DNA from 3 places in the Kocuria kalidii genome. Region 2 is predicted to be linked to each of the others. Evidence: riboswitches for the same ligand, from Rfam matches in the RefSeq annotation. Region 2 holds a riboswitch; each other region holds the start of a gene.

Region 1 (6,574 bases), on a different contig from region 2:
GCCGTGCTCCTCGTCTCCGGCGTGGCGGTGATGACCGTCTGGATCCTGGCGCTGTACGGCTTCAACTTCTCCTCGCTGCTCGGTGACGCGGTCGCGGTCTCCGGCAACCCGGCCATCCTGGAGCCGGGCCTGCGCTACGGGGCCACGGAGACCAGCAAGCTGGACTTCATCTCCCTGGGCCTCGCCCTCGTCTTCGGCGCCGCGGGCCTGCCCCACGTGCTGATGCGCTTCTACACGGTGCCCACGGCCAAGGAGGCCCGCACCTCGGTGGTCTGGGCGATCGGGCTCATCGGCCTGTTCTACCTGTTCACCCTCATCCTCGGCTTCGGTGCGGCGGCCCTCATCGGCGCCGAGCGGATCCAGGCGGCGCCCGGCGGCGTGAACTCCGCGGCCCCGCTGCTGGCGTTCGAGCTGGGCGGTTCGCTGCTGATGGGCATCATCGCGGCGGTGGCCTTCGCCACGATCCTCGCGGTCGTCGCGGGCCTGGCCATCACGGCCTCGGCCTCGTTCGCCCACGACATCTACACCAGCGTCATCAAGAAGGGCGACTCCGACCCCCGCAAGGAGCTCAGGGTCGCCAAGACCACGGTGGTGGTCATCGGCCTCGTCTCCATCGCGGGCGGCATCGGTGCGCAGGGCCAGAACGTCGCGTTCCTCGTGGCGCTCGCCTTCGCGGTCGCGGCCTCGGCGAACCTGCCGACCATCCTGTACTCCCTGTACTGGCGGCGCTTCACCACCCGCGGCGCGGTCTGGTCCATGTACGGCGGCCTGATCATGTCGGTGGGGCTCATCATCTTCTCCCCGGTCATGTCCGGCACCGAGACGTCGATGATCCCGACGGCCGACTTCGCGTGGTTCCCGCTGCAGAACCCGGGCATCGTCTCGATCCCGGCCTCCTTCCTCCTCGGCTTCATCGGCTCCATGACGGAGCGCCGTCTCGAGGACCCGGTCAAGCAGTCCGAGATGGAGGTGCGCTCCCTCACAGGCATCGGTGCGGAGAAGCCCGTCGCCCACTGACGTCCTCCCCGCTCCCACCTGGAGCGACTCCCGGCCCGCCCGGAGCCACGGCTCCCCGGGCGGGCCGGTTCGCGTTCCCGACACGGCCGAGAATTCCCGAAAGTAAAAAGACAGGTGGCTGACCGTCGGTTAGGGTGGGTTCAGAAGCAACGTCAGGGTATTCCAGGGATACTCACCGGTTGCGTACAATGAAAGTCCCTCCCGGGACGGATAAGGAGCAGTCATGGGAATTCTCGGTTGGATCGTCCTCGGCCTCATCGCCGGCGCCCTCGCCAAGCTCATCATGCCGGGCAACCAGGGTGGCGGCATCATCGTCACCATGATCCTCGGCATCGTCGGAGCCCTCCTCGGAGGCTTCATCGGCTCGCTGATCGGCATCGGCAGCATCGACAGCTTCTGGGACCTGGGCACCTGGATCACCGCGATCGTCGGTGCGCTCATCGTGCTGTTCATCTGGGGCCTCATCACCGGCCGCAAGGGCCGCGCCCACTGATCGGACTCCCAGCGGGTGTCGAGGCCCCACTCACCGGAGACGGTGGGTGGGGCCTTCGTCGTACCCGGTCCTGCGGCGGGCCGGCGACCCCTCGGCACTGGGAGATACTGGGGCCATGACAGCCCCCGCCTCCTCGCCCCGCACCCGCTCCACGCCCGAGCTGCGCGCGCTCGCCGCCGCCGGCCCCCGCCGGATCAGCGTCCTCGGTTCGACGGGCTCGATCGGCACGCAGGCGCTCGACGTCGTGCGGGCCGTCCGTGAGCTCGACGGCGCGGCCCCGTTCACCGTGGTCGCGCTCGCGGCCGGGGGGCGCCACCCGGAGCTGCTGGCGGAGCAGGCCGTCGAGACCCGCGCGGCCCTCGTGGCGACGAGCGGGACCGGCCGGGACGCGGCCCGGCTGGCACGGCTGATCGCGGAGTGCGCGTCGGCCGCCGGGGCCACGGACTACCGCCCGGACGTCCTGCACGGACCCGATGCGGCATCGGCGGCCGCGGCCCACCCGGACGCCGACCTCGTACTCAACGGGATCACCGGCTCCATCGGACTCGCCCCCACGCTGGCGGCGCTGCGGGCCGGGCACAAGCTCGCCCTGGCGAACAAGGAGTCGCTGATCGCCGGAGGGGCTCTCGTCAAGGAGGCCGCGGCGGCCACCGGGGACCCGGACGCGCTGATCCCCGTGGACTCCGAGCACTCCGCCCTCGCGCAGGCGCTGCGCGGCGGCACCGCCGGAGAGGTGGACCGGCTCGTGCTGACGGCCTCCGGCGGCCCCTTCCGCGGCCGCTCCCGGGCCGAGCTCGAAGCGGTCACCCCGCAGGACGCGCTGCGCCACCCGACGTGGGACATGGGCCTGATGGTCACGACCAACTCGGCCTCCATGGTGAACAAGGCGCTCGAGGTGCTCGAGGCGCACCTGCTCTTCGACGTCCCGCTCGAGCGCATCGACGTGGTGGTCCACCCGCAGTCGGTCGTGCACTCCATGGTGCAGTTCGTGGACGGCTCGACGATCGCCCAGGCCTCGCCGCCCGACATGCGCCTGCCCATCGCGCTGGGCCTGGCCTGGCCGCACCGGGTGCCCGGCGCGGCCCCGGCGTGCGACTGGACGCGCGCCGCCGAGTGGACCTTCGAGCCGCTGGACCGGCAGGCGTTCCCCGCCGTGGACCTCATCAAGGCGGCGGGGGAGCGCGGCGGCACGTGCCCCGCGGTCTTCAACGCCGCCAACGAGGAGGCGGTGCAGGCCTTCCACCACGGCCGGATCCGCTTCCCGTCCATCGTGGACACGGTCGAGACGGTGCTCGGCGAGCACGAGGGGACCGGCAGCCCGGACCTCGAGGCGGTGCTCGAGGCCGAGCGCTGGGCCCGGCGCCGCGCCCACGAGGTCCTGGCCCGCTGACCGGCCCGGATTGGTCCCGCCGTACGTGCTAGTGTGTCCGGCGGATGACGAGTCCCAGCGCGAAGCCCTGGCTTGCTGGGCGGCAACCCTCTCCCGTAGTGGGGTGCCCCAGGTGAACCATCCGGCACCGGCCATCGACGGCCGGCGGCAAGTACGGTTCGACCGTGGACCCGCCCTCCGGCGTGCCCTCGACCGTGGCCGCCGTCCGTGATGCACCGGTGGGAAGCCCCGACATCCCGGACCCACGGAAAGGCACGACATGCGATCGCAGCGCCTCACCTTCTTCGCCCTGGCCACCACCCTCGGCCTCACCCTCACCGCCTGCGGCGGGGAATCCGGCACCAGCGCCGAGAACCCGGCCGACGACGGCGTCGTCACCATCGGCGTGGTGGGCGAGAACTCCACCCACGAGGCGCTGCAGCAGGTGGCGGAGGAGAACGGCGTGACCGTCGAGTACGTCTCCTTCAGCGACTACCAGCAGCCGAACCCCGCCCTGAGCAGCGGGGAGATCGACCTGAACTGGTTCCAGCACCCCGCGTTCCTCGCCGACTACAACAACAACGCCGAGGACACCATCACGCCGGTCGGCTCGACCTCGATCTACCCGCTGGGACTGTACTCGGAGGAGTACACGTCCTTGGACCAGTTCCAGGAGGGCGACACCGTGGCCGTGCCCAACGACTCGATCAACCTCTCCCGCGGCCTGCTCGTGCTGGAGGAGGCCGGCCTGATCCGCTTCACCTCCGAGACCACGGCCCCGACCGAGTTCGACATCGACGAGGAGAACTCCACCGTCTCCGTCACCCCGGTCTCGGCCGAGCAGACGGTGCTCTCCCTGGACTCCGTCCAGGGCTCGATCGTGAACAACGACTTCCTCGCGGACGCCGGACTCGACGCCGACGACGCGCTGTTCGAGGACGGCGCCGACAGCGAGGGCGCCCGCGCCTACGTCAACCTCTTCGCGGCCCAGGAGCAGTGGGCCGAGGACGAGACCCTGCAGCAGGTCGCCGGGTTCTACCACGACCCCGCCGTGCTCGAGGCCGAGGCCAACGAGACCGACGGCACCGCGGTGCCGCTGCAGCTCGAGCAGCAGGAGCTCGAGGACATCACCACCCGCTACGCCGAGGACCTGCAGGGGCAGTCGGAGTGACGGGTGCGGATCCGATCGTCCGGTTCGCCGGGGTGAGCAAGACCTTCGTGGTCGGCACCGGCCGCTCCCGCCGCGAGGTCACCGCCGTGGAGGACGTCACGCTCGACATCCGCCGCGGTGAGATCTTCGGCGTGATCGGCTACTCGGGCGCCGGCAAGTCCACGCTCGTGCGCCTCATCAACGGGCTCGAACCGGTGACGAGCGGCACCGTGGAGGTCGACGGCCGCCGGGTGGACGGGCGCACCGAGCCGCAGCTGGCGTCGCTGCGCCGGGACATCGGCATGATCTTCCAGCAGTTCAACCTCTTCACCTCGAGGACCGTGGCGGGCAACGTCGAGTACCCGCTCAAGCGGGCCGGCTGGCCCAAGGAGCGGCGCCGGCAGCGGGTCGCCGAGCTGCTCGAGTTCGTGGGCCTGAGCGAGCGGGCCCGCAACTACCCGGAGCAGCTGTCGGGCGGGCAGAAGCAGCGCGTGGGCATCGCCCGTGCGCTGGCGTCCAACCCCAAGCTGCTGCTCGCCGACGAGTCGACGAGCGCGCTGGACCCGGAGACCACCCAGGAGGTGCTGCAGGTGCTGCAGCGGGTCAACCGGGAGCTGGGCATCACGATCGTGCTCATCACCCACGAGATGGAGGTCGTGCGCGCGATCGCCGACCGCGTGGCCGTGATGGAGAACGGGCGGGTCGTGGAGCACGGCAGCACGGCCGAGGTGTTCTCCCGGCCGAGCACGCAGACCGCACGGCGCTTCGTCTCGTCGGTCATGCACACCGAGCCCGGCCCGGACGAGGTGGAGCGGCTGCGGCGCACCCACCACGGCCGGCTCGTGTCCGTGGACGTCCGGGACGACACCGACATCGGCGGGATCCTCTCCGACGGCGTCACCCGGGGCGTGCGCTTCACCATCGCCTTCGGGGGGATCAGCGTGCTGCAGGAGCAGTCCTTCGGCGCGCTCACGTTCGAGCTGCAGGGGGCCGACGACGCCGTGGACCAGGTGGTCGCCGAGCTCGCCCGGGTCACGACCGTGCGGGAGGTGGCGGCATGACGGACTGGTCGGTCCTCGGACCCGAACTGCTCAAGGCCGTCGGGGAGACCCTGTACATGGTCACGGCGACCCTGGTGCTCGCGGGCCTCCTGGGCCTGCTCGTGGGCACGGGCCTGTACGTCACCCGGCGGGGCAGCATCCTGGAGAACCGGGTGGTCTTCACGGCGCTGAACGTGCTCGTGAACTTCGTCCGGCCCATCCCGTTCATCATCCTGCTCGCGGCCCTGGGACCGCTGACCACCGCGGTGGTCGGCTCCCGGCTCGGCCCCAACGCGGCGATCTTCGCGATGACCATCGGGGCGACCTTCGCGGTCGCGCGCATCGTGGAGCAGAACCTGGTGGGGGTCGACCCCGGTGTGGTCGAGGCGGCGCGGTCCATGGGCGTGTCCCGGTTCAGGATCATCACCACGGTGATCCTGCCCGAGGCGCTGGGGCCCCTGGTGCTCGGCTACACCTTCCTCGTCATCGGCATCACGGACATGTCCGCGATGGCCGGTGCCATCGGCGCCGGGGGCCTGGGCGACTTCGCCCTGCGCCTGGGCTACCAGCGGTTCAACGACGAGGTGACGTGGGCCGCGGTGGCCGTCATCATCCTGCTCGTCCAGTCGGTGCAGTTCTTCGGCAACTGGCTGGCCCGGAAGATGCTCCGCCGCTGACGCACCGCACGGCCCGCGACGGCCGGCCGCCTCCCGCGGGGGCGGCCGGCCGTCGTCGTGCACCGGTGCGGCTGCCACGCGCCGCCCAGGATGGTGGTGCACACTGGTTCTCGCCGTGCACAGCGCACGGTCCCGCCGTCCCCGGCGCCCGCCGGGGACCGTCGACGATCCCGGGAGGTCCCACGGATGGGCGTCGTGCTGTTCCTCGTGGGCGTGCTGCTCGCCGCCGTCGCCATCGCGGTCTCGATCGCCCTGCACGAGATCGGCCACCTGGTGCCGGCCAAGCTCTTCGGGGTGCGGGTCACGCAGTACATGGTCGGCTTCGGGCGCACCGTGTTCTCCCGCCGGCGGGGCGAGACGGAGTACGGGCTCAAGGCGGTCCCGCTGGGCGGCTACATCTCCATGGTGGGGATGTACCCGCCGGTGCGTGCGGGCGCGCAGGCCCGCTCCTCGAGCACCGGGGTGCTGCAGCAGCTGGCTTCGGAGGCGCGCGGCGCCGCGGCCGGGCAGCTCGCCCCCGGCGACGAGGACCGCGTGTTCTACCGCCTGCCCGTGTGGAAGCGGATCGTCATCATGCTCGGCGGCCCGGTGATGAACCTGCTGCTCGGGACCCTGTGCCTGGCCGTGCTGCTCTCCGGCTTCGGCACCGCGACGCCCACCACGACCGTCGCGTGGGTGTCCGAGTGCGTGGTCCCCGCCGAGCGGCAGACGGACGGACAGACCGAGTGCCGCCCGGGGGACCCGCGGGCCCCGGCCAACGCCGCCGGGCTGCGCCCCGGGGACGTCGTCACGTCCGTCGACGGCGCCCCGGTCGCCTCGTGGGACGAG
Region 2 (6,574 bases):
ACACGTCGCGCCCGCGCGTCCACGGGACCGCGTCCTCGTCCTTGGAGTGCGTGCCCCGGGTGCCCCGCGGCAGGTCCGTGCGGCCCGGCCGCGAGGTGCGGCGCACGACGACGACGTGTTCGACCGCGTTGTCGCCGCCGCAGGCCTCGTCCGCGACGGCCTTGACGGGAACCACGGCCCCGCGCCGGTGCTGCCCGTCCGTGGTCACGAGGACCTTCGCGCCGGTGTCCTCCACCCGGAACCGCAGCGCCTCGGCGGAGAAGCCCCCGAAGACCAGCGAGTGCACCGCACCGATGCGGGCGCAGGCCAGGGTGATGATCACGGTTTCCGGGATGACGGGAAGATAGATCACCACCCGGTCGCCCTGCTCCACGCCCAGCGCGAGCAGGGCGTTGGCCGCCCGGGAGACCTCCCGCTGCAGGTCCGCGTAGGTGTAGACTAGGCGGTCGCCGGGCTCCCCCTCGAAGTACAGGGCCACGTGGGCGCCGCGGCCGGCCTCGACGTGGCGGTCCACGCAGTTGTGCGCCACGTTGAGCTTCCCGCCCTCGAACCACGCGAGCTCCGGGACCGACCAGGTGGGGCTGCCGTCGGCGTCCTTGCCGATCCGCCGCGGCGCCGCGAAGCGGTGGGCCGTGGTCCACGGCTCGGCCCAGTCCAGGCGGGAGGCCTGGTTCTCCCAGAACGCGATCCGGGCCTCGTCCGAGACGCGCGCGGGGTTCGGGACGGGGGAGTGCGGGTCGCTCCAGCTGTGGCTCACGGTGCTGCGGTCCTTTCCTGCCGGCGCGAAATCTGTCTGCGCGAAATCTGTCTGCGCGAAACCTGTCTGCCCGGCTCCGGTCTGCGCGGTTCCTGCTCGGGCGGACGGGTCCACTGTGCCAGGCGCACGTGTCACGCCCATTTCCGGACGGCCCACTTCTCGAACACGCCCAGCAGGGCGTCGGAGAGCTTGCCGAGCACGGCCAGCAGGACGATCGCCAGGAGCAGGCGGTCGGTGCGGCCGTTGTTCTGCGAGTCGGTGAGCAGCCAGCCCAGGCCCATGGAGGCCCCCAGCAGCTCGGCGGCCACCAGGAACAGCCACGCCTGGGCCAGGGCCAGGCGGAGACCCGAGATCACCGACGGCATGACCGCCGGCAGCTGCACCGTGGTGAGCAGGCGCAGCCCGTGGATCCCGAAGGCCCGCGCCGCCTCGATGAGGTTGCGGTCCACGTGCCGCAGCGCCGCGGAGACGGTGGTGTAGACGGGGAAGAACGCGCCGATGGCCACCAGCGTCACCTTCGAGTCCTCGCCGAGGCCGATCCACAGCAGCAGCAGCGGCACCCACGCCAGCGAGGGCACGGCCCGGAAGGCCCCGATCGTGGGGCCGACCAGCGTGGAGCCCCAGCGGGAGAGGCCGATGAAGGACCCCGCCAGGAGGCCCAGCCCGGCGCCGAGCAGGAAGCCGATCAGCACGCGCTGGGTCGAGATGCCCACGTGCGTCCACAGGTCCCCGCCGGCCAGCAGGCCGAGCCCGGCCTCGAGCACCGCGAGCGGGGCCGGCAGCTGGACGGCGCTGAAGACTCCGGCGGTGGACAGCACGTGCCACAGCAGCAGCAGCGCCGCGGGCAGGAGCAGGCCCAGCCCGGTGCGCAGCAGGGGCCGCCGCCGGGAAGCCTCCGCGGCCGGCGGGGGCGCGTCGTCCGGGGCGTCGGTGCGCTCGGCCTCCTCGGCAGGGGGCAGCGGCCGCGTCATTCCTGCTCCCCGACGAGCTCGGCCCCGCGGTCGGCGTCGGCGTTCTCGGCGTAGGAGCTCTCCACGATGCTCGCGAGCGCCTCGTCGATCTGCTCCTGGCCGGCCACGTCGTCGGACTCGACGAAGATCGGACCCACCTTCTCGAGGACCGCGAGCTGCTCGTCGCCGGGCACGTGGTCGATGTCCAGGTTGGTGCGCTCGAGCACCTTCTCGGCCACGGACAGCTCGATCCCGGCCGCCTCGGAGAGCAGCTGCGCGGTCTCCCGGGTGTTCGCCTGCGCCCACTCCCGGGCGTAGGCGTAGACGTCCACCACGGTCTGGGCGGCCTCGGGCCGCTCCTCGAGGAAGGTCTCGTGCGCGTTCAGGAAGCCGTAGGTGTTGAAGTCGACGTTGCGGTAGAACAGCTCGGCGCCGTCCTCCTCCGCGGCGGCCATGATCGGGTCGAGCCCGGCCCAGGCGTCCACCTGGCCGTTCTCGAGGGCGGCGCGGCCGTCGGCGTGCTGCAGGGTCTGGATCGTGACGTCCCCCGGGTCCACCCCCGCCTCGTCGAGGGCCTGGAGCAGGAAGAAGTAGGGGTCGGTGCCCTTGGTCGCGGCCACGGTGCGGCCCGCCAGATCGGCGACCTCCTGCACCTCGCTGTCCGCCGTGGTCACCAGGGCGGACCACTCCGGCTGCGAGTAGACGTCGATCACGTGGATCGGGGTGCCGTTGCTGCGGGCCAGCAGCGCCGCGGAGCCCGCGGTGGAGCCGATGTCGACCGCCTCGGCGCGCAGCGCCTCGTTGGCCTTGTTCGACCCGGCGGACTGCACCCACTCGACCTCGACGCCCTCAGCGGAGAACGCCTCCTCGAGCCACCCCTTCTCCTTGATCACGACGGAGAGCGGGTTGTAGGTGGCCCAGTCCACGCGGACGGTGCCGTCGCCGGCGGCCTCCGCCTGGCCCTCGCCCTCACCGGCCATGCAGCCGGTCAGGGCGAGCGCCAGGACGGCGGTGAGAGCGGGGATCGTGCGGACGGAGCGCTGGGGCAGGGGCATGGCGGGGCCTTTCGTGGTGGACGGGCGGGGCCGGTGGCGCGGGCGGGCGCGGCGGTCCGGGGAACGGGGCGGGGCGGTTCGGGGGCGGGTCAGCGGGTCGCGTCAGTGGTGGGTGTCGACGCCGAGGTGGCCGAGGAGCTGCACGCGCAGGTCGGCGAGGACCTCGGAGGACCGGTCCCGGGGGCGCTCCCCGGGCACCGGGAGCACCGTGCTGATCGACGCCGGGGCGGTGGGGCCGGTCCGGTCCAGGACCACGATCCGGTCCGCGAGCTGCAGCGCCTCGTCCACGTCGTGGGTGACGAGCAGGACGGTCGTGGGCTGGGCCTCGTGGATCGTGAGCAGGAGGTCCTGCATCCGGAGGCGGGTGAGGGCGTCGAGCGCGCCGAAGGGCTCGTCGAGCAGGAGGACGCCGGGGTTGCGGGCGAGGGCCCGGGCCAGGGAAGCGCGCTGGGCCATGCCTCCGGAGATCGCACGGGGGCGGTGGTCCGCGTGCGCGGTGAGGCCGACCAGGCGCAGCAGGTCGTCGATCTCGGCGTTGCCCTCGTCGCGGGGGAGCCCACGGGGCAGGCCCAGGCGGACGTTCTCGCGGACGGAGCGCCACGGCAGCAGGCGGGGCTCCTGGAAGGCGACCGCGCAGCGCGGGTCGATCCCGGACACGGGCGTGCCGTCGATGAGCACCCGGCCCGCGGAGGCGGTGTCGAGCCCCGCCGCGGCGCGCAGCAGGGTGGACTTCCCGCACCCCGACGGCCCCAGGATCGCCAGCACCTCGCCGGGCCCGGCGGTGACGTCCACGTCCTGCAGGACGTGGTGGGTCTCGCGGCCGGACGGGAAGGCCTTGCCGACGTGCTCGAACGCCACGGAGAAGGCGCGCTTCGGGGTGCCCGGTGCGCCGGACGGCGCAGGGCGGAGCAGGGAGGTGCTCATGATCAACTCCATCGGTCCTGGCTTTAGCACCTTGCACGGGGGATCAGGAGGATCCGTGCCGGTTGCTGCGACGTCGACGAGCCAGGTCTCTCAGCCGCTCCGGATGGTTACGCGGTCCATTGAACGTCCTCGACGTGTTCCCTGGCAAATGCGCTCCCTCCGCGGCGACGGCGGGACCGGGTGGCACGCGGGCCGTCCGTGCCCCACCATGGACCCATGACGAGCCGCAATCCCTCGCCCCGAGCCGACCTGGTGCGCGACGCCTGCACGGCGTTCGGCGCGGTCCTCGACGGCCTCGGCGACGACGACTCCTGGGCCGCGACCGGGTGCACGGGGTGGTCGGTCCGGGACCTCGTGCACCACTGTGCGATGGATGGGCTGCGGGGGCTGGTCGCCCTGCACACGCCCACGACCGCCCGCCCGGACCGGGACGCCGCGACCTACTGGACGGACTGGGGCGGGGACCCGGAGGCGGCCGCCGAGAGCCGGCGCCGGGCCCGGGTGGCGGCCTCCATGCTCCCGGACTGGGACGCCGTGCGCGAGCTCTACCGCGGGACCGCCGGGGCGCTCGTGCACGCGGCCGAGCACCGCGGCAGCGGCGGCGCGGTCCGCACCGACGGGCACGTGCTGCGCGTCGAGGACCTGCTGAGCACCCTCGCGGTGGAGGCCACGGTGCACCACCTGGACCTGATCCAGCACCTGGACGGCTCGCCCGGGCCCGCCGCGGACGGGCTCGCCGAGGTCCGCCGGGTCCTCACCGACCTCTGGGAGCGGGAGCCGCTCGAGCACTGGAGCGACGAGCACTTCGCCCGCGTGGGCACCGGCCGGGCGGAGCTGTCCGCCCCGGAGCGCGCGGAGCTGGGAGCGTACGCCGACCTCCTGCCCCTCTTCTCCTGAACCTCCCCCGCTACCCCGGGGCGGGGACGTGGTTCCCGTGCCAGGCTGGGGGCATGAGCCGCAACGACCCCGCCGTCATCGACCGCCTCCTGACCCGGCCCGGCCGGTGGGCCGTCGTGGGACTGACCGGCAACACGGCCCGCACCGCGCACTCGGTCGCGCGGCGGCTCCGGGACGACCTCGGCATGACGATCGTCCCCGTGAACCCGAAGGGCGAGCCGGTGCACGGCGAGCGCGGCTTCCGCACGCTCGCCGAGGTCCCGCGGCCGATCGACGTGGTGGACTGCTTCGTCAACTCCCGGCGCGTCGGCGCGGTGGTGGACCAGGCCATCGCCGCCGGCGCGGGAGCGGTGTGGCTGCAGCTCGGCGTCGTGGACGAGGACGCGGCCGCCCGGGCCGAACGGGCCGGCCTCGACGTGGTCATGGACACCTGCCCCCTGATCGAGCTCCGGCCCCGGCTCCGGCGGGGCTGGACCCTCGACCCCCGCCGGGATCCGCCGTTCCTCCCGCCCGCCTGAGCCGCCCCGTCCCCGGCGGGACGCGGCTTGCGCCGGGCGCGGGGAGAGCCGCTAAACTGTTCCGCGACGACGATGACGAGTCCCGACGCGAAGCTCTGGCTGGTCGGGCGGCAACCCTCTCCCGTAGCGGGGTGCCCCAGATGAACATCGGGCCGCGGTGCACCCGCTCCGTGGCAAGTACGGCGCCCCTGAGTGCGTCGGACCCGCGAGCAGGTCTCCACGACGCACGGGCGCGGGTCGGCATCGACCCGGGAGGAACACCCTTGAGCAAGCGCATCGCCCTGAACGCGTTCGACATGACCTGCGTGGGCCACCAGGCCCCCGGCCTGTGGAAGCACCCGCGCTCCCGCGCGGACGAGTACAACACGATCGAGTACTGGACGGACGTGGCCCAGCTCCTGGAGCGGGGGCTGTTCGACGCCCTGTTCCTCGCGGACGTCGTCGGGTACTACGACGTCTACCAGAACTCCGCCGCACCGGTGATCAGGGACGCCACCCAGATCCCGGTCAACGACCCCTTCATGCAGATCTCCGCGATGGCGGCCGTGACGAAGCACCTGGGCTTCGGCGTGACCAGCGCCATCACCTACGAGCAGCCGTACCCGCTGGCCCGGAAGTTCGCCACGCTCGACCACCTGACCCGGGGCCGGATGGGCTTCAACGTGGTGACGTCCTACCTCAGGTCCGCCGCCGAGAACCACGGGCTGACGGAGCAGATCTCCCACGACGAGCGCTACGAGATCGCCGAGGAGTTCATGGAGGTCTGCTACAAGCTCTGGGAGGGCTCCTGGGAGGACGGCGCCGTCCGGCGCGACCGGGCCAACGGGGTCTTCGCCGACCCGGCCCTCGTGCACCCCATCCAGCACCACGGCAAGTACTTCGACGTCCCGGGCATCGGCCTGACCGAGCCCTCGCCGCAGCGCACGCCGCTGATCTTCCAGGCCGGTGCGTCCTCCCGCGGGCGGGCGTTCGCCGGCCGCCACGCCGAGGCGGTGTTCGTGGGCGGCATCCGACCCGACCTCACCCGCGTGGTCACCGACAAGCTGCGGGACGAGGCGGAAGCCCACGGGCGGGGCCGTGACGACCTCAAGATCTTCGCCATGCTGCACGTGATCGTCGACGAGACCGACGCGAAGGCCGAGCAGAAGCGCCGCGACTACGAGCGCTACGCGGACACCGACGGGGCCCTGGGCCTCGTGGGCGGCTGGTCCGGCGTGGACCTGGGCCGCTACGACGAGAACGACGTCCTGGAGTACATCAAGACCGAGTCCATCCAGTCCTTCCTGACCCCGTTCACCACCGCCGACCCCCACAAGAAGTGGACGGTCAAGGAGGTCGCGAAGCACATCTCGATGGGCGGCATGGGCGTGCCCATCGTCGGCTCCCCGCAGACGGTGGCCGACGAGCTCGAGCGCTGGATCGACGAGGGCGGGCTGGACGGCATCAACCTCGCCTACCACGTGTCCCCGGGAT
Region 3 (6,574 bases), on a different contig from region 2:
TGCTTCGGCCGGCGCCGGCGCCCGGCGGCGCCACCGGCGGGCGTGCCGTAGCCGATGAGCACGCTGCCGGACCCGGCGTCGTCGTCGGAGGCCTCGGGAGCCGCGGCGGGGTCCGCCCCGGCGCGCTCCTCCTCGCGGTAGGACAGCCCGCCCTTGGGGCCGCCGCCCTGCGGCGCGGGGGTGCCGGCCCGGTCCCCGGTGTCGACGGAGATCAGCGGCGCGCCCACGTCGAGGGTCTGCCCGGAGGCGCCGTGCAGCTCGTGCACGGTCCCGGCGAAGGGGCACGGCACCTCCACCGCGGACTTGGCGGTCTCCACCTCGGCGATCGGCTGGTCCACGGCGACGGTGTCGCCCTCCTGGACGAGCCAGGTCACGAGCTCGGCCTCGGTCAGTCCCTCGCCGAGATCCGGCAGGGTGAACGTCTTCACGGTCATGGTCAGTCCTCCCACTGCAGGTCGTCCACGGCGTCGAGGATGCGGTCGACGCTCGGCAGGTAGTGCTCCTCGAGCTTGGGCGCCGGGTACGGGATGTCGAACCCGGTCACCCGGCGCACCGGCGCGGCCAGGGAGTGGAAGCAGCGCTCCTGGACGCGGGCCACGACCTCGGCGGCCACGGACGCGAAGCCCGGCGCCTCGGCGACGACCACCACGCGCCCGGTCCTGCGCACCGACGCGGCGACCGTCTCGTCGTCGAAGGGCACGATGCTGCGCAGGTCCACGACCTCGAGCGATCGCCCCTCGGCCGCGGCGGTCGCGGCGGCCGCCAGGGCGGTCGGCACGGACGGCCCGTAGGCGAGGATCGTGGCGTCGTGCCCGGCGCGGGCGACGACGGCGCGACCCTCCCGGCGCTCGGGCGACCCGTTCTCGTAGCGGTCCTTCAGCTCGGCCAGGTCCACGGGCGCCTTCGACCAGTAGAGCTTCTTGGGCTCGAGGAACACGACCGGGTCGTCGGAGTCGACCGCCTCGCGGAGCATGAGGTAGGCGTCCTCGACGGTGGCCGGGGTGAAGACCTTCAGGCCCGGGGTGTGGGCGTAGTAGGCCTCGGAGGAGTCGCAGTGGTGCTCCACGCCGCCGATGCCGCCCGCGTACGGGATCCGGATGACGATCGGCAGCCGCACGGCGCCGCGGGTGCGGTTGTGCATCTTCGCGATGTGCGAGGCGACCTGCTCGAACGCCGGGTAGGCGAAGGCGTCGAACTGCATCTCGACGACGGGGCGCATCCGGTTCATCGCCATGCCCACGGCCATCCCGGCGATGCCGGACTCGGCCAGCGGGGTGTCGAAGCAGCGGGTGCGGCCGAAGCGCTTCGCGAGCCCGTCCGTGATGCGGAAGACCCCGCCGAGGGTGCCGACGTCCTCGCCGAAGACCACGACGGCCTCGTCGGCGGCCAGGGCGTCGGCCAGGGCGGTGTTGAGCGCCTGGGCGAAGGTCACGGGCTTGCGCGCCGGGGCCTCGCCGGACGGCGCGGGGGCTTCGAGGGTGCTCACTGTCCGGTCTCCTCTCGGGCGAGCTCGGCGGCCAGGAACTGCTCCTGCTCGGCGAGCTGCGGGGTCTGCTCGGTGTAGACGTGGCGGAACAGCTCGAGCGGGTCGACCTCCACGTCGGCGTTCATGCCGTCGCGCAGGGCCGCGGCGACGTCCTCCGCGGTGGCGGCGATGCGCTGCGCCGCGTCGTCGTCGAGCACCCCCTCGGCGCCGAGGTAGGCGCGCATCCGGGTCACCGGGTCCTTGGCGATCCACTCCTGCACCTCGGCGTCGTCGCGGTAGCGCGTCGCGTCGTCGGCGTTGGTGTGCGCCTGCATGCGGTAGGTGTGCGCCTCGACGAGGAGGGGCTCGGACTCGGAGCGCGCCAGGTCCACGGCACGGCGCAGCGTGGCGAGCAGCGCCACGAGGTCGTTGCCGTCCACGCGCTCGCCGGCCATGCCGTAGCCGACCGCCTTGTGGGCGAGGCTCGGCGCCGCGGACTGCTGGGACAGGGGCACGGAGATCGCGTAGCCGTTGTTCTGCACGAAGAACACGACCGGCAGCTTGAACACGGCCGCGAAGTTGAGGGCCTCGTGGAAGTCGCCCTCGCTGGTCGCGCCGTCGCCGCACATCGCGAGGACCACGGTGTCCTCCCCGCGCAGCTTCGCGGCGTGGGCCACGCCCACCGCGTGCAGCAGCTGGGTGGTCAGCGGCGTGGACTGGATGCCCACCCGGTGCTCGTGCGGGTCGTAGCCGCCGTGCCACTCGCCGCGGAAGATCGCCATGACCTGCATGGGGTCCACGCCCTTGGTCATGACCGCCACGGTGTCCCGGTAGGTGGGGAACAGCCAGTCGCCCTCCGCGAGGCACAGGGCCGCCGCCACCTGGCAGGCCTCCTGGCCGTGGCTGGACGGATAGACGGCCATGCGGCCCTGGCGGACCAGCGCGGAGTTCTGGTCGTTGACCCGCCGGCCGACCACCAGCTTCTCGTAGGCGTCCAGCAGCACCTCGGGGTCGGGCAGCGGGTACTCGTGGCCGGGGCCGGTGCCCTGCTCCTCGGGGGCGAGCAGGCGCCCGTCCGGGTCGACCATGCGGATCTCGCCGCGGGCCGGGAGCATGTACTGCTCCGGCGTGATGCCGAAGCTCTGGGAGGCCCGGAGGATCGGGTCCTCGGGGGTCTCGACGGTCTGGCTCATGGTGTCCCCTCGGTCGGTCCCCGGTCGCGGGGAGGCAGGAAGGATGGGAAGGCTGGGAAGCCTGAAAACTGGGAGGGCTTCGTCTCCCCAGTATGCGAACAGGCGAGGGTTCGTATCCACGGAGGGGGGAAAGTGCAGAATAGTGAGCAGGTCGGCGTGATCTCCGTGGACGAAATGTCCTAGTGTGGCGTGGAGCACATGCATTCGTCCGACACGCTGCGGACGCTGCGCCCGCCCCCCACCCCGAAGGAGCCCCCCGTGCCCTCGACCCCCGTGCCGCTGGACGAGACCGACCAGAGGATCCTCGCGGAGCTGTCCCGGGACGCCCGGCAGTCGGTGACGGCCATCGCCGCGGCCGTGCACGTCTCCCGCGCCCACGCCTACGCCCGCATCAACCGGCTCCGGGACGAAGGGGTGATCCTGCGCTTCAGCACCGTGATCGACCCGGTGCGGGCGGGCCTGCAGGCCTCCGCCTACGTGACGCTCAAGCTCCGGCAGAACACCTGGCGGGAGCTGTGCGCCCAGCTCCGGGCGATCCCGGCCGTGCAGCACATCGCCCTGGTCGGCGGGAACTTCGACGTCATGCTGCTCGTGCGGGCGGTCGACACCGTGCACCTGCGGCAGGTGATCTTCGAGCACATCCAGCAGCTGCCCGGCGTGGTGGACACCCAGACGTTCCTGGTCTTCGAGGACATCGACACGAGGGCCTGACCGGGGTCCCGCGCCCGCGCCCCGCCGTGACGACGTCATGAAGCGTCACGGTCGTCATCTTCCGACGCAGGGAGACATCCGACTACCTCTGCGCATAGTGTCGTTCCAGCTTCACGAGACGTGACCGCGAAGCTCCGACTTGGTCACGCACCAACCCCATGCTCATCGGGTGGTTCGGATGAGGAAGCGGCCTGCATCTTCCGCGGCGTGCCCACCGGGCCGGTGCGGACGACCGGTGCGGGTAAGAGCAAGCGCACAGGAGCAGCGCCATGTCCACCCCCGTGACAGTCCACGACCTCGCGACCCGGCAGATCCACGCCGGCACCCAGGACGACGTCACCCAGCGCACCCTGACGGTGCCGATCTACCAGACCGCGGCGTTCGAGTTCCCGGACTACGAGGCGGCCCGGCAGATGTTCGCCCAGACGCGGGCGGGCTTCACCTACACGCGCACCGGCAACCCCACGGTGGCCGTGCTCGAGCAGCGCATCAGCGACCTCGAGGGCGGCGCGGGCGCCGTGGCCACCGGCTCCGGCCAGTCCGCCGTGGCCGTGGCGCTGCTGGCCCTGCTGGGCCAGGGCGCCGGCAAGCACCTCGTGGCCTCCGAGAAGCTGTACGGCGGGACGGTGGACCTGCTCACCGACTCCTTCGCGGACTTCGGCATCGAGGTCGACTTCGTGGACCCCACGGCCCCCGCGGCGTGGGCGGCGGCCGTGCGCCCCGACACCCGGGCGTTCCTGCTCGAGTCGATCGGCAACCCGCTGGCCACCCTCCCGGACCTGCCCGGGATCGCCGACGTCGCCCGGGCGGCCGGGGTGCCCGTCGTCGTCGACAACACCCTCGCGTCCCCGGTCCTGTACCGGCCGCTGGAGAAGGGCGCCGACATCGTGGTGCACTCCGCCACCAAGTTCCTGGGCGGGCACGGCAACGCGCTCGCCGGGGCGGTCGTGGACGGCGGGACGTTCGACTGGTCCGCGCGGCCCGGGAAGTGGCCGCAGTTCACGCAGGCCCGCGCCCGCTGGGGCGGCCGGAGCCTGGTCGACAAGTGCGCCGGCGCCAGCCCCTACCTGCACCTGGTCCGGGCCAAGTACGTGCACGACCTCGGGACCACGCTGTCCCCGTTCAACGCCAGCCAGATCCTGCAGGGCACCGAGACCCTCGACCTGCGCGTGGCCCGCCACACGGCCTCGGCGCTGGCGGTGGCCGAGTTCCTCGCCGGGCACCCCGCCGTCGCCCGCGTCCACCACCCCGGCGTGCCCGGGGACCCCGGTGCCGGGATCGCGGCCCGGGACTTCCCCCTCGGGACCGGCTCCGTGTTCTCCTTCGACCTCGCCGCCCCGGACGACGCCGTGGGGCCGTTCATCGACGGGCTGCGGCTGTTCAAGCTGGTCGCCAACGTCGGGGACACCCGCAGCCTCGTGTCCCACCCGGCGGCCATGACGCACTGCCGCCTGACCCCCGAGCAGCGCCGGGCCGGCGGCATCGCCGAGACCACGGTCCGGCTGTCGATCGGCCTCGAATCGCCCCAGGACCTCGTGGCCGATCTCGGCCAGGCCCTCGACACGGTCCTCGAGACCGTCCAGACCTCCCGGAAGTGAGCCCCGTCATGACGTCCTCCACCGAGACCCGCACCCGCCCCCGGGGCTTCACCACGACCGCCGTCCACGCCGGCCAGCAGCCCGACCCGCTGACCGGGGCGGTCATCCCGCCGATCTACCAGACCTCGACCTTCGCCCAGGACGGGATCAACGTGCTGCGCGCCGGGCACGAGTACAGCCGCGGCTCCAACCCCACCCGCAGCGGCTTCGAGGAGCAGCTCGCGGCCCTCGAGCGGGGCGAATGCGGATTCGCGTTCGCATCGGGGATCGCCGCCGAGGACGCGCTGCTGCGCGCGGTGCTGCGCCCGGGCGACCACATCGTGCTCGGCGCCGACGGCTACGGCGGCACCAACCGGCTGATCACCAAGGTCCTCGCCCCCTGGGACATCGGGCACACGGCCGTGGACATCGCCGACCTCGACGACGTCCGGGCGGCCGTGCGGGCGGGGACCACGAAGGTGCTGTGGCTCGAGACGCCGTCCAACCCGCTGCTCGGCATCGCCGACGTGGCCGCCTGGGCGCAGCTCGCCCGGGACGCCGGGGCGCTGCTGGTCGTCGACAACACCTTCGCGTCCCCGTACCTGCAGAACCCGCTCGAGCTCGGCGCGGACGCCGTGGTGCACTCCACCACCAAGTACATCGGCGGGCACTCCGACGTGCTCGGCGGCGCCGTGGTGGTCGGGGCTGCCGAGTGGCGCGGCGTCCCCCTCGCCGAGGCGGTCGGCTTCCAGCAGTTCGCCGCCGGTGCCGTGGCCGGGCCCCAGGACAGCTACCTGGCCGCCCGCGGGCTCAAGACCCTGAGCCTGCGGATGGAGCGCCACCAGGACAACGCGCAGCGGATCGCCGAGTGGCTGCTGGAGCGACCGGAGGTCTCCCGGGTGCTCTACCCCGGGCTGCCCGGGCACCCCGGCCACGCGCTCGCCGCCGCGCAGATGCGCGGGTTCGGCGGGATGCTCTCCTTCCGGCTGGCCGGCGGGGAGGGTGCGGCCCGGGCGGTGGCGGAGGGCACCCGGCTGTACTCGCTGTCCGTGAGCCTGGGCGGCGTGGAGTCCCTGATCTGCTACCCCTCCGAGATGACCCACGCCTCCGTCCGGGGCACTGCGCTGGCCGTGCCCGTCGACCTGGTGCGGCTCTCCGTGGGCATCGAGGACGTCGAGGACCAGCTGGAGGACCTCGAGCGGACGCTCACCGGCGCCACCGCCTGACCCGGCACTAGCCTGGAGCACATGAGCACCGGCACCCCGCAGAACAGCACGCCCCAGGACAGCGCCGCGCAGCACGACGCCCTGCTCGAGCCGCCCGGGCCCCTGGTGGGCACCGACTGGCTCGCCGAGCACCTCGACGACCCCCGGCTCGTGCTCGTGGACGCGAGCTCCACGATGAACCGGGTCGAGGAGGCCATCCCCGGGGCGCTGCTCCTGGACCTGGACGGGCCCTTCTCGGACCCGTCCTCGGACCTGCCGCACACGATGCCCACGGCGGAGCGCCTGACCGCCGCGGCCCGTGCGCTCGGGATCTTCCGGACGAGCACGCTCGTCGCCTACGACGGCAAGGGGGTCTTCGCGTCCGCCCGCGTCTGGTGGATGTTCCGGGCCGCGGGCCTCGAC

What was found. Region 2 has a riboswitch for S-adenosylmethionine ahead of ACH9D3_RS06615 (NtaA/DmoA family FMN-dependent monooxygenase). Riboswitches for the same ligand answer to the same signal wherever they lie in the genome.
Region 1: it holds a riboswitch for S-adenosylmethionine, as region 2 does, so the genes downstream of both, ACH9D3_RS12820 (MetQ/NlpA family ABC transporter substrate-binding protein) here and ACH9D3_RS06615 (NtaA/DmoA family FMN-dependent monooxygenase) in region 2, are expected to answer to the same signal.
Region 3: it holds a riboswitch for S-adenosylmethionine, as region 2 does, so the genes downstream of both, ACH9D3_RS07330 (PLP-dependent transferase) here and ACH9D3_RS06615 (NtaA/DmoA family FMN-dependent monooxygenase) in region 2, are expected to answer to the same signal.

The regions. Positions count from the first base shown of each region.
Region 1 covers NZ_JBISWJ010000086.1:12,076-18,649, reverse strand. Annotated here, with positions in the region: gene ACH9D3_RS12835 (sodium:solute symporter family transporter) at 1-1,017, shown strand, start outside; gene ACH9D3_RS12830 (GlsB/YeaQ/YmgE family stress response membrane protein) at 1,241-1,510, shown strand; gene dxr (1-deoxy-D-xylulose-5-phosphate reductoisomerase) at 1,626-2,900, shown strand; SAM riboswitch class IV at 2,944-3,060, shown strand; gene ACH9D3_RS12820 (MetQ/NlpA family ABC transporter substrate-binding protein) at 3,160-4,050, shown strand; gene ACH9D3_RS12815 (ATP-binding cassette domain-containing protein) at 4,047-5,090, shown strand; gene ACH9D3_RS12810 (methionine ABC transporter permease) at 5,087-5,746, shown strand; gene ACH9D3_RS12805 (site-2 protease family protein) at 5,933-6,574, shown strand, end outside.
Region 2 covers NZ_JBISWJ010000044.1:249-6,822, reverse strand. Annotated here, with positions in the region: gene ACH9D3_RS06645 (AMP-binding protein) at 1-757, opposite strand, end outside; gene ACH9D3_RS06640 (ABC transporter permease) at 889-1,728, opposite strand; gene ACH9D3_RS06635 (aliphatic sulfonate ABC transporter substrate-binding protein) at 1,725-2,762, opposite strand; gene ACH9D3_RS06630 (ATP-binding cassette domain-containing protein) at 2,865-3,686, opposite strand; SAM riboswitch class I at 3,692-3,796, opposite strand; gene ACH9D3_RS06625 (maleylpyruvate isomerase N-terminal domain-containing protein) at 3,903-4,583, shown strand; gene ACH9D3_RS06620 (CoA-binding protein) at 4,637-5,101, shown strand; SAM riboswitch class IV at 5,173-5,287, shown strand; gene ACH9D3_RS06615 (NtaA/DmoA family FMN-dependent monooxygenase) at 5,365-6,574, shown strand, end outside.
Region 3 covers NZ_JBISWJ010000049.1:1,128-7,701, forward strand. Annotated here, with positions in the region: gene ACH9D3_RS07310 (2-oxo acid dehydrogenase subunit E2) at 1-434, opposite strand, end outside; gene ACH9D3_RS07315 (transketolase C-terminal domain-containing protein) at 437-1,486, opposite strand; gene ACH9D3_RS07320 (thiamine pyrophosphate-dependent enzyme) at 1,483-2,658, opposite strand; gene ACH9D3_RS07325 (Lrp/AsnC family transcriptional regulator) at 2,917-3,369, shown strand; SAM riboswitch class IV at 3,479-3,600, shown strand; gene ACH9D3_RS07330 (PLP-dependent transferase) at 3,639-4,967, shown strand; gene ACH9D3_RS07335 (cystathionine gamma-synthase) at 4,976-6,172, shown strand; gene ACH9D3_RS07340 (rhodanese-like domain-containing protein) at 6,194-6,574, shown strand, end outside.